3 regions of the Pseudoalteromonas sp. SG43-4 genome follow, and region 3 is predicted to be linked to each of the others. Evidence: predicted binding sites of a transcription regulator. Region 3 holds the regulator's gene; each other region holds the start of a gene.
What was found. Region 3 encodes sigma-54, which starts transcription at its own class of promoters, with help from an activator protein. Its sites were predicted from a motif close to GTTGGCACGNNNNTNGNNT; they were not measured.
Positions count from the first base shown of each region.

Region 1: a site for sigma-54 is predicted at 1,562-1,580, ahead of H5160_RS17300 (PA2169 family four-helix-bundle protein). Genes of this name have one in related genera too.
Region 2: a site for sigma-54 is predicted at 2,663-2,681, ahead of H5160_RS01675 (EF-hand domain-containing protein). Genes of this name have one in related genera too.

Region 1 covers NZ_JACJFB010000021.1:61,500-65,712, reverse strand. The annotation lists gene aceK (bifunctional isocitrate dehydrogenase kinase/phosphatase) at 1-488, shown strand, start outside; gene H5160_RS17305 (LysR family transcriptional regulator) at 508-1,446, shown strand; gene H5160_RS17300 (PA2169 family four-helix-bundle protein) at 1,624-2,067, shown strand; gene H5160_RS17295 (biopolymer transporter ExbD) at 2,308-2,628, shown strand; gene H5160_RS17290 (TonB-dependent siderophore receptor) at 2,702-4,213, opposite strand, start outside.
Region 2 covers NZ_JACJFB010000001.1:382,546-386,758, forward strand. The annotation lists gene H5160_RS01660 (YciK family oxidoreductase) at 1-407, shown strand, start outside; gene rluB (23S rRNA pseudouridine(2605) synthase RluB) at 489-1,361, opposite strand; gene scpB (SMC-Scp complex subunit ScpB) at 1,358-1,948, opposite strand; gene H5160_RS01675 (EF-hand domain-containing protein) at 2,100-2,621, opposite strand; gene H5160_RS01680 (hypothetical protein) at 2,849-3,280, opposite strand; gene xthA (exodeoxyribonuclease III) at 3,521-4,213, shown strand, end outside.
Region 3 covers NZ_JACJFB010000002.1:283,687-287,899, forward strand. The annotation lists gene rapZ (RNase adapter RapZ) at 1-716, opposite strand, end outside; gene ptsN (PTS IIA-like nitrogen regulatory protein PtsN) at 735-1,187, opposite strand; gene hpf (ribosome hibernation promoting factor) at 1,192-1,479, opposite strand; gene H5160_RS03305 (RNA polymerase factor sigma-54) at 1,506-3,005, opposite strand; gene lptB (LPS export ABC transporter ATP-binding protein) at 3,075-3,800, opposite strand; gene lptA (lipopolysaccharide transport periplasmic protein LptA) at 3,797-4,213, opposite strand, start outside.

The DNA of each region.
Region 1 (4,213 bases), on a different contig from region 3:
ATTTGTATATTGAACGGCGCATGACACCTCTTAACTTGTTTTTAGAAAATGCTGATGAAGAAAGTGTCGCCGACGCAATTGAAGAATATGGGCAAGCCCTAAAAGAAATGATTGCTGTTAATATATTCCCTGGTGATATGCTCTTAAAAAACTTTGGTGTAAGTAAGCACAAACGTATTATTTTTTACGATTACGATGAAGTCCAATATCTAACCGATATGAACTTTAGAGCATTACCAAAAGCAAAGAGCTATGACGACTATTTAATGGATGAACAAAGTTACTCTGTTGCACCACAGGACGTATTTCCTGAGCAACTTTGTACATTTGTAATGCCAAACCCTATGTATAAAAAGTTTTTACTCAGCACTCATCCTGAGCTTATAGATGTTAGCTTTTGGAAGCAGGCACAACAAAATATAAAAAATGGTCAGGTAAGTCATATTTACCCATACCCGACAGCACAGCGCTTTATTCACCACTGGTAAGCGCTAAAGGACACACACAATGAATATAAGCAAAATAGATTTAAATTTACTCGTTTACCTCGATACATTGCTGCGAGAATGCAACGTAACACGCGCTGCTAATCAATTGAGTATAACGCAACCTGCAATGAGTAATGGCCTTAAACGTCTTCGTAACTTATTTAACGACCCTATTTTAGTTCGTACCAGCGATGGTATGGTACCTACCGAGCGTGCTTTGGAGTTACAACCCGTTATTCGTGGCATTTTAATGACCCTTGAAGAAACTCTAGCACCTAATCGAGAATTTGAGGCAAGCCAAAGTAAGCGTGTGTTTAGAATAATGGCCAGTGATTACGCTGCAAGTACATTAGCACCAAAGCTTTTAAGTAAATTGCACGAAGAAGCCCCCGATACTACTTTAGATATACTCACACCAAGTGATGTCACCTTTCATGATGTAGAAAACGGTAAAGTAGATATGGCAATCAACCGTTTTGAAAACTTACCGCAGTCTTTTCATCATAAACGTATTTGGAAAGATAGTTTTTGCTGCTTAGTAAAAGCCGATAACCCTATAATTGAAAACTTTAGCCTTGACAGCTATTTAAAAGCACGCCATATATGGGTGAGTAAAACAGGTTTTGGTGTAGGTGTGGGCATGGACCCTAAAGATGTGCAAAAACTCGGCTGGGTTGACGAAGCACTTGCCCACTTTGGTAAACATCGTAACATTGCCACTTTTACGCGTAACTATCATGTAGCGATTCATTTAGCTAAAGAGAAAAACTTGATTGCGACCCTTCCTTCAAAAGCCGCAAATATATATTTAGATGATCCGGGGCTTAAAATTTTAGAGCCACCGTTTCCAATTCCTCCTTTTGAGCTTGATATGATTTGGAGCCCACTGCTGCATCGCGATGCGAGCCATATCTGGTTACGCCAAAAAGTAGCTGAAGTAGCTGAAGAGCTAAAATAACTTTATTACACAATATAATGTAAAAATTGCTAGGTTAATACTTTCCTCATTAACTTAGCCTCTTCCTGTAATAAAATTAAATCAATAAAATCAAATAACTACATAAAAATAAAAACGTGGAACGTACATTGCTTTTATTAAATTGAACTATACATTCATTTAATAAAAGAGGTCATTATGAACACCCATCAAGGATCAGAAGTAAATCATATTACTGACATCATTCAAGTTATGAACAGCGGCATCGATTTTTATCAAAAAGCACAGGAAAAAGTTGAAGACCCTGCTATTGGTGCACTTTTTCAGCGTATGATAGATGCCCGAAAAGTGAGTGTTGAGCGCTTGCAGCCATATGCAATTAATGAAAAAGGCGAACGCGAAGATGGCTCATCTTTCGCAGTTGAAGCACGACGTGCGTACACAGCCCTATTGACTACTTTCACCTCACACAACGACAGCACGTATGTAAAAGAGCTTGAAGAGGTAGAAGATAAAACCCTTGAAGAAATTAAAGCAGCAATGGATAAACCGCAACCAGCTGACTGCGAAGCTGCACTGGCTAAAACATTATTAACAATGCAAAGCTGCCATGCAGAAATGAGCCGTATGCAAAAACATTAAGCTGACATAGCGCATAACTAGAACCCAGCCTCGAGCTGGGTTTTTTATTACCTCTAATACCAACCTACATAGTTTTTTAAGCAATTTAACAAATTGAATTACATTATAACGATGCTAAATAGACCCATTTTTGAGCAGATCGGTATAAATACCACCTTATTTCGCCACATTTTAAATACATAATTAGTACAAATATTTAATATTATTAGAATATTTATTTAACCACGCTTTATTTTTGCTGTGCTAATTTTCTTTATTGTGACTATATCTTTTGTAAAATCTGTGGCTATTGAATTAAACCGACCACTCGACAGCCCTCAAATAGATAATCCTGTTAAAAATGCTTTATTTAGAATTGATGAAAGTAACGGAGTATATTTTTCTGGGAGGTTAATTGATTTAGAGCAAGTTGCGACTAACTTAGCTATGTTCGCGGCTGAATATGAAATAAGTTCGGTACTTATAACCGCAGACGAAAACAGTACACATAATACTTTAATGAATGTAATGAATAATATTAAGCAATACGATGATTATCCAATAAGTTTGATTTCTAAATGAAATCAGCCCAAGCTAAAACCAAAAAAAGGGCCTTACGGCCCTTTGAGTTAAATAAAAAAAGGAAGGTTATTAATTAAAAACGGTATTCTGCACCTACGTAGTAGTAAGCACCGTTAAATCCAAACGGAGCCGAACGACGTGAGTAGTCAAACACACCTGAGCTACTTATTACTGTGTTGCCACTAGCATCCACAATAGTACCTGAGCGAGAGTTGCCTATTTCATTTTTATCTGGGTAAACATCGAACAAGTTATTTGCACCAATATTTACTGATAAATCTTCAGTAACGAAGTAGTTAACTTTAACGTCAGTTAAAATTTCTGCGCCATACGTTTGACGACCACCATCTTCTACTGTGTATTCACCAAAACGATTAAGTGACAGGTTAACAGTCCAATCATCACGTTGATAAAGTGCACTTAAGTTAATACGGTCCTCTGGTTGCCACTCTTCTATAATAGAGATGTCTTCAGCTGAGAATATATCTTCTACTTTTACCGTCTCAAGGCTTGAGCCAGCAGGAGAGAACAACGATACAACATCTGTTTTGGTAAAGTTAGCTGCAAGTGTAAAATCAAGCGTGCCGCCTAAACCTTCAGTGTTCCACGTTGCTACAAAATCAACACCACGAGTTTCTGTATCAGCACCATTTAAGAAAAACTGCCCTACGCCAGCACCTGCACTATTTAGTGCTGCATCAAGGCTTGTAGATAACCCTTTACCTAAGCGATCACTAATTACAATACGGTCGTCAATATCAATCGAGTAGTAATCAACGGTTACATTAATATTATCGGTAACGTTATACACAATACCTAAACTACGGTTTTGTGATTTTTCTTCTTTAAGTTTTGGAATACCTAAACTTTGCGCAAGTGTTGAATCATTTCTAAATGTACCAACTTCTTCTGCAACTAAATTACCATTAGTATCAACAACAAATTGTGTGCTTACGTTATTAAAGTAAAGCTGCTGCATTGAAGGCGCTCTAAATCCTGAGCTTAATGCACCACGTAATGAAATATCGTCGGTAATAGACCAGTTACCTGCAAGTTTAAAGTTTACTGTATCGCCAAAACCTTTGTAGTTATCGTAGCGAAGTGCACCAGATAAAATCACATCTTCAATTACATAAGATTCTGCATCTACGTAAAATGAAATTACATCACGTGACTCATCCACTGAAGACGCAGGTGAGGAACCACCAAAACCTTGTGAACCACCTGATGCATCTTCAGAGCCAACACCGCCACTTAAACCGCTGTAAATACTTACACCATTTAATGTATCGTAATCGCGGTACGCATATTCATTACCTTCTAAAATACGGTATTCGTCAGTACGTATTTCAGCACCCATCGCTAACGAATAATCATCAAAATTTTGTGTAAAATCAATATTGATTGTTTGCAGTGATAATTCCATGCCGTAAGCGTACGCTTCACGTGGAATAGTTGTACGAATATCAGCTGCACTTAAACCTTGGTCATAACGTAAAAAGTTAGCGTATGAGGCATTGATAGTGTCACTTGTAGTGTAATCAATGCTGTTCTCGCCATAGGTGTAAGATAAATCAAGGCTTGC
Region 2 (4,213 bases), on a different contig from region 3:
GCTCATCTACGTTCGAAAACATAATGAAAGTAAACGTGACCGCGCAAGCGATGATCACTAAAGCGCTTTTTCCTGTTCTTCGTAAGTCTGATAATGCATCGATAGTATTTACGTCATCAGGTGTAGGCCGCAAAGGCCGTGAGTTTTGGGGGCCATACGCCATCTCAAAATTTGCTGTAGAAGGCATGATGCAAACATGGGCATGTGAAGTAGGCAAAACGAATATTCGTATAAACTGTATTAATCCAGGCGCTACTCGCACTTCTATGCGCGCTGCTGCATACCCAGGAGAAGATAGAGACGCGCTTGCTACACCAGAAGATTTAATGCCAACCTACTTATACTTGATGAGCGATGATTCTAGTAAAGTGAATGGCGAATCGTTAGATGCTCAAGTAAAAAAGTAATTTAGAGTTTAAAAAATTTAAACAACACATTAAAAAAGCCGCAATTAGCGGCTTTTTTGTGTTCAATAAATAACTAATTTATTATTTACGTTTAGTAGGCTTAACACGTTGATTGTGTTTTTTAACTGCTTTGCGGATCTGGTTGATTTTAGCGCGTTTATCTTTGCGTTTTTCAGGCATAACAGAAAGCTTAGTTTGTGTCTCGCGCCCTAATTTAACGGTTTTGCGTAAGTAGTTTACTGTTTCTAAATCATACTCCATCCAACCACCTTGTGGCACGCGCTTATCAAGCTCTAGTTTACCGTAACGAATACGAATAAGACGAGATACTTCCGCATCTTGAGACTGCCATAAACGACGTACTTCACGGTTACGTCCTTCATTTAACGTTACGTTAAACCAGCGGTTAACGCCTTCGCCACCCATAGGGGTTACAGTCGTGAATTTGGCTGGACCATCTTCAAGCTCAACACCACGTAGTAAGTTTTTAACCGTTTCATTGGTTACTTCACCAAATACACGCGCAGAGTATTCACGCTCTACTTCATAGCTTGGGTGCATCAAGCGGTTAGCTAATTCACCATCATTAGTAAAGAGCATCAAACCCGAAGTATTAACGTCTAATCGGCCAACCGCAATCCAACGCTCACCATCAATACGAGGAAGTCGGTCAAATACTGTACGACGCCCTTCTGGATCTTTACGTGTGCTTAACTCACCTTCGGGTTTGTTATACATAATCACACGACAGATTCTATCTGCTTTTTCTTCAATCTTTACAGTGTGCCCGTCAACACGAATCAAATCGGTTTCTTCAACACGGTCTCCTAACTTTGCCACTTTACCGTTTACACTAACGCGGTTTGCATCAATGTATTTTTCCATTTCACGGCGTGAGCCTACGCCTGCACGGGCTAAGACTTTTTGTAACTTTTCACCTTGTATAATACTCATTCGGATGGTTCTCTCACAGAAGGATCGCTCAATAACTGGTTAATTTTACTTTGCTGCTCTGTTGGCAGCGCAGGTAAGTTTTCAAGTCCAGTTAACGAAAAATAATCTAAAAATTGTTTAGTAGTTGCATATAAAGCCGGCTTACCCGGAACCTCTTTATGCCCTACCACTTTAACCCACTCTCTTTCGAGTAGGGTTTTAATAATATTCGAACCCGTAGTAACACCCCTTACTTGCTCAATTTCACCGCGCGTAATGGGCTGCCTATATGCAATAAGTGATAATGTTTCCAGTAAAGCACGTGAGTATTTTGGTGCACGTTCTTGCCACAAGTTATTTAACCAAGGGCTTAAACTACTACATGCCTGAAAACGATACCCACTACCAACTTCAACTAAGCGAATACCACGAGTTTGAAAATGTTCTTGTATTGTATCTATTGCGTCGTTTATTCGCGCCATAGAAATAGCTAAATCTATTAATACAGTATCTTTAAGGTGGCGTTTACTCACAGGCTTATCTGCAACAAAAATAGCTGCTTCAATGATCTCAACTAGTTGTTCATCACTAATTCGCCGACCCGCCATACACACTCTTAACAAATAAAAATACACAGCCATCTATTATGACAGAACAACGCCAAACTAGGAAAATATATCTACTAAATAACTAGATTTTAAATACAAAAAAGCCAGTGATTATCACTGGCTTCTAATTTACTCTTTAAAACAACAAATATTAGCTGTGTTTAATGGCTTCTAATGCATCATCTTCAGCTACTGCGTTACCGTATTTTTTAATGTAACCCATAAACTCGCTTTTACTGATGCGCTTATCTTGGTTTTTATCCATGTAACCAAAGTGATTTGAAATATCATCGTCGTTACCTTCAACTACCGAAATATAGCCATTACTGTCGTTATCTAAGCTTGAAAAGCTGCTTTCAATTTTATCGAATTTAGCGATTTCAGCTTTAAATGCCGACTCACTTACTTCAGAATCAGTGGCTACTTTACCATTGTTTAACTTCATGTAAGTGTTGAATTCTTTGCGGCTAATTTCGTTATCCATATTGGTATCAATATTTGAAAAATGGCCCCAAATGCTATCGTCATCAGCTTCAACTTTTGAGATGTAGCCATCGCTGTCATTATCTAAACTTGCAAAGTCACTGTCTATTCTTTCAAGACCCTGATTAGATGAACAAGCCGCTAGGCTTAATGATGCTAAAATAGTGGCTGCTAATGTTAACTTTTTCATATGACGTATCCTTCGTAATTAATTAAATGTCACTTTAACTAATACAAATCCAATGCCAATAATAGTTAACTTATAAGAATCAACAACTTAATCTTGGTTGGTGCATTTATTGAACAGTTTCAACAAGTTAAGCTTGCAAGCTTTGCAAACAACCTTGTAATTTTTGCAAAAAAATACCCGGTAAAAAACCAGGTATCTCAATTTTAGTTATATAGTTCAGCTAATAATTAGATTGCTGCGTTTTGGTAGCGTTTAACAAACTCAGTAACGTTTTGACCATTACATTTTAATGAGTTTAAGTTACCAATTTTTTGGCGAACAGGTGCTAAACCTTGTTTTAAAGCCGTCATACATAATTGAGTTTCTTGTTGAGCGTCTTTTGCAAATACTTCTACTTTCTCAACTGATGCGTTGCTTAATGTCGTTTTTTTAGCAATATCGCGAATATCTTCACCATTACATAAAATGCTTTTAGAAAAACGAGATAAGTAAACACCGTGCTGAGCAGCTTCTTTACGAGCAACACTAAAGCCTTCGTTTGCGCTTAGTACACATAACTTAGACTCAATTTTATTATCTTGACTGAAGTAAGTATTGCTTTGTGCTGAAGCAGTTGCAGATGCTAATAAAGCAGTAGCTAAAAGTAGTTGTGTTTTCATGAGAGATCCTATTTGAACGAGCTAAACAAGTGAATTTCGCGCATTATATATTCAATAAAGTTAAGTTCAATTGAATTTTTTATTTATTTAAAAAATTAATACTGCATTTACAATGTTTAAACTTTACTCACCAATTGATCAACATTTGTGCAGCTATTTTCTCATTTCAGTCATGTTATGTACGCGTATTTACTGATACAATTTAATTCATTAAATAGATCCAATTTTAAGGTAAATTTTATGAAAGTGATTTCTTTCAATATCAATGGTCTGCGTGCTCGTCTTCACCAATTACAAGCAATTATCGACAAACATCAACCAGACGTTATTGGTTTGCAAGAGATTAAAGTTCATGACGAAGCATTCCCACTAGAAGATGTACAAAAAATGGGATATCACGTCTACTTTCATGGCCAAAAAGCCCATTATGGCGTAGCTATGTTATGCAAAAAAGAGCCTAAATCGGTCTTAAAAGGCTTTGCTACCGATACAGAGGAATCGCAAAAACGCATGATAAGCGTCACTGTTGAACAAGATAACGGTCGCGACCTTACCGTCATGAATGGCTATTTCCCACAAGGTGAAAATATTAATCACGAAACTAAATTTCCTTATAAACGACAATTTTATAAAGATTTGATGACACACCTTGAAACCAACCACACCCCTGATCAAGACGTCATTGTTATGGGCGATATCAACATATCACCCACCGATTTAGATATTGGGATTGGCGAAGTTAATGCAAAGCGTTGGTTAAAAACGGGTAAGTGTTCTTTCCAACCGGTAGAGCGTGAATGGCTTTCAACATTACTTAATTGGGGCTTTAAAGACACCTTTAGAGAACAAAACCCAGAAACAGACGATCAATATTCGTGGTTTGACTATCGCTCTAAAGGGTTTGTAGATAACCGAGGGCTTCGAATAGATGTA
Region 3 (4,213 bases):
CTGCGGTTATTTCGTTCTAAATGCGGTAACCACGTTTGTACAAATGTTTGAATTTGCCATGTGAATTTTTGCACTATGCTGTGATTAGCTAAATAGTCTTTAACCGGTTGATCTAACCCATTTAAAGGCTTCAACTCTGGTTCCCAGTGTGGATTTGGTAAAAAGCGTGCATCAAATACGTAGTCTGCTTCTTTTGGTATACCGTGTTTAAAACCAAATGATTCAAATGTGACAATCAGTTGCTTATCTTTTTTACCTAAAATCTTTTCACGAATAGATTCAGCGAGTTGATGAACACTTAAATCAGTCGTATCTATCATAAAGTCGGCGCGAGTGGTTAATACATCAAGTAATTCTTTTTCTTTTTTGATGGCTAAATCAAGAGGCAACGAGTCTATTGATAGTGGGTGTAATCTGCGTGTTTCAGAAAAGCGTTTGATCAATGTCTGATCGTCACTATCTAAATAAAATAACGTAGGGTTTGCAAAGCCTGGTAAGTATTCAAGAATATCGTTAAATTCATCTTGTTCTTTAGGGATGTTGCGCACATCTATGCTAACAGCAATTTTATCGTAGCTATCAGACACACTGCGAACTAATGAAGGTAGTAGGTTTACTGGAATATTATCTACGCAATAATAACCTAAATCTTCTACAACGCGCAAAGCAACCGACTTTCCAGAACCGGAACGGCCGCTTATGATAATTAACTCCATTTAACACCCTTTATAAAACTATGATTGATCGACAATAACTTGGTAAAGCTCAGTATCAGATTTTGCACTGCGTAACTGTTTACAAAAATCTTTGTTGTTTAGTTTATCAGCAATGGTTGCTAGAGTCTTTAAGTGCTGCTGGTTATCGCCATCTGGTACGATGAGTGCGACAAAAATATCAACAGGGCGATTATCGATTGCATCAAAGTTTATTGGAGTTTCGCTAACGAGCACTAAAGCCAAAGGCTCTTCTGCACCGCTCATTCTTCCATGAGGAATAGCAATGCCACGTCCTATACCTGTACTACCTAATTTCTCTCTGCTCATTAAAGCATTAAGAATATCTTGTTGCGGTAAATACGGAAGTTTGTCGTGAGCAAGTTCGCTAATGAACTCTAAAATTCTTTTTTTGCTATTAAAAAGGACCGCAGCTTTGCTGCAGTCCTGGCATATAAGTGAACTTAATTTCATCATATTAGTGTCGAGCAAGCTTCTCTTTGTGTTTGATTACTTGGCGATCGAGCTTGTCGATCAACGAGTCAATAGCGGCATACATATCTTGATGTTCTGTAGAGGCAAATAGCTCAGCACCGCTTACGTGTATTGTGGCTTCTGCTTTTTGATTTAATTTTTCTACATCGAGAATGACATGAACATTATTAATATGATCAGAGTGTCTTTCAAGCTTCGCAAATTTAGTATTAATATAGTCTCTTAGTGAATCGGTTAATTCTACGTGACGACCAGTTAAGTTTAGTTGCATAAGCATTACCCTCTTAGTTTAGCGTCTTAAATCAGACTTTTACGCTGATTTGACGGTGGAATAGCAAGAGATTCGCGGTATTTTGCGATTGTACGTCTCGCTACTTTAATTCCTTGCTCAGCCAATATATCCGCTATTTTGCTATCACTCAATGGTTTTGCTGAGTTTTCTGCTGCGATTAATTTTCGGATAAGCGCACGTATTGCTGTAGATGAACATTCACCACCGTTTTCAGTACTTACATGGCTTGAGAAAAAATATTTAAGCTCAAATATACCACGGGGTGTATGCATGTACTTTTGAGTAGTTACGCGAGAAATTGTCGATTCGTGCATTTCTACCATTTCAGCAACATCATTTAAAACCATTGGTTTCATGGCTTCAGGGCCATGTTCAAAAAAGCCTTGTTGTTGCTTAACAATACAATTAGTAACTTTTAATAGCGTGTCGTTTCTACTTTCTAAGCTTTTAATAAACCATTTAGCTTCTTGTAAATGTGAGCGAATAAACTGGCTGTCGCCACTTGATTTTACAGTGCGAGACATTGCCGCGTATTGGCTATTAACACGAATTTTAGGCATGCTATCTGGGTTTAATTCGACAACCCAGCGGCCTTTAATTTTTTTAACTGACACATCAGGAATAACATACTCAGATTCTTCCCTTACAATAGTATCTGCAGGTTTTGGGTTGAGAGTATGTATTAGTGTCATTACTTCTTTAAGCTCTTCTTCTTTGAGCTTAGTTTTTTTCATTAATGTACGATAGTCGCGAGCTGCTAATAGATCAATATGCTCGGTTAAAATCATTTTCGTTTCATTAATATAAGGTGTTTCTTTATCAAATTGATTAAGCTGAATACACAAACACTCTTGTAAACTACGTGCAGCAATACCAACAGGATCAAACAGTTGGATGCGTTTTAATACCGCTTCAATTTCATCAAGTTCGACTTCGTTATCATCTTCGTTTTCTTGATTAAAGCTTTCTAAAATCTCTTCGCAGCTTAGTGTTAAAATACCTGAATCATCGACAGCTTCTACAATAGCAATAGCAATAGCTTCGTCTGTAGGGCTAAATGGCGTTAGTTGTAATTGCCACATTAAATACTCATGGAGCGTTTCAGTAGAGGCGCCTTGGTATATTGATTCGTCTTCAGGCATTGGACCTGATGAGGCTGCAGGAGCTGCACTCATGTACTCATCCCAACTGACATCCATAGCCATGTCGTCACTTAGCGTGTCTTTTGCAAGTGCTTCACCAGTATCTTGTTCGTATTCGCTCGGAGCATCATCAGCAGATGCGCTAACAGTTATGTCATCGGTATCAGCTTTTTGCTCGTTTTTACCAGCAGCGTCTTCGGAATAGTCTGCCTCTTCAACCTCTAATAGTGGATTACTGTCGAGAGCTTCTTGTATTTCTTGCTGGAGATCCAATGTACTGAGTTGCAACAAACGAATAGCTTGTTGCAACTGTGGAGTCATTGTAAGTTGCTGGCCCATGCGCAGCTGTAGTGATTGCCTCATGTATCTCTAACAATCCTTTTATGTTGTTATAATTAATACTAGCAGATGCTTAAAGACATGGCGTAAATGTTACAGCCTAAATTGCTCGCCTAAGTAAACATCGCGTACTGTTTTATCATTTAATACGTGTTCTGGAGTACCTGATGCAATCAGCTCCCCATGAGAAACAATGTAGGCTTTTTCACAAACATCAAGGGTCTCTCTTACGTTATGGTCGGTAATTAATACACCAATCCCACGATTTTTAAGATGTTCTATTATTTTCTTTATATCTAATACCGAAATAGGGTCAACACCGGCAAACGGTTCATCCAGTAATATAAATTTAGGATCTGCTGCCAGCGCTCGTGCTATTTCTACACGACGACGTTCTCCCCCCGATAATGCCATACCTTGGCTATCACGAATGTGTTGTATGCTAAATTCATCTAATAAGTTATTGAGCGTGTCTTCTCTGGCTTGTTTATTTAGTTCCTTGCGCGTTTCTAAAATGGCCATTAAGTTTTGATAAACAGTCAGCTTTCTAAAAATCGATGACTCTTGTGGTAAGTAGCCTATGCCTAATCTAGCACGACTATGCATAGGTAAAAGAGTAATATCGTTATCATCAATAGATATTTTACCTTTGTCGCTAGGAACAAGCCCTACAATCATATAAAAAGTCGTTGTTTTACCAGCACCGTTAGGGCCAAGTAAGCCAACTATACTGCCAGCTTGTACTTCAAGGCCGACGTTTTTTACAACTTCACGACCTTTATAGCTTTTTGCTAATAGTTCTGCTTTTAATGTGCTCATGGTTGACCTTTATCGCCTTTTTTACTTTTTTTAGTTTCGATCGGTACTAAAATTGTGTGAACGCGGTCAGTTGAGTTTTCATCTTTTTCGGCACTGATGAGTTGCTGCTCTATGTCGTAGGTAATGCTTTTAGCATTTATTTTTTGTCCGGCTTGCGATACTTGTGCATTACCAACAAGCGTTAAAAAACGCTTAGATACATCATAACGTACTTCGTCAGCACTGGCGCTCATAGTCGTGCCGTCTGATTGCTTTTCTTCAAAGTGCGCAGGGCTACCTGTGGCAATTAATAATTGTTTATTATCACCAAGTTCATCACGTTTGTGTACTTCGAGGCGATCGGCTGTAATGCGGCGATTACCGTGAATAATCTCAACGTTTTTCTCAAAAATACCCACATTAGCTTTCAATTG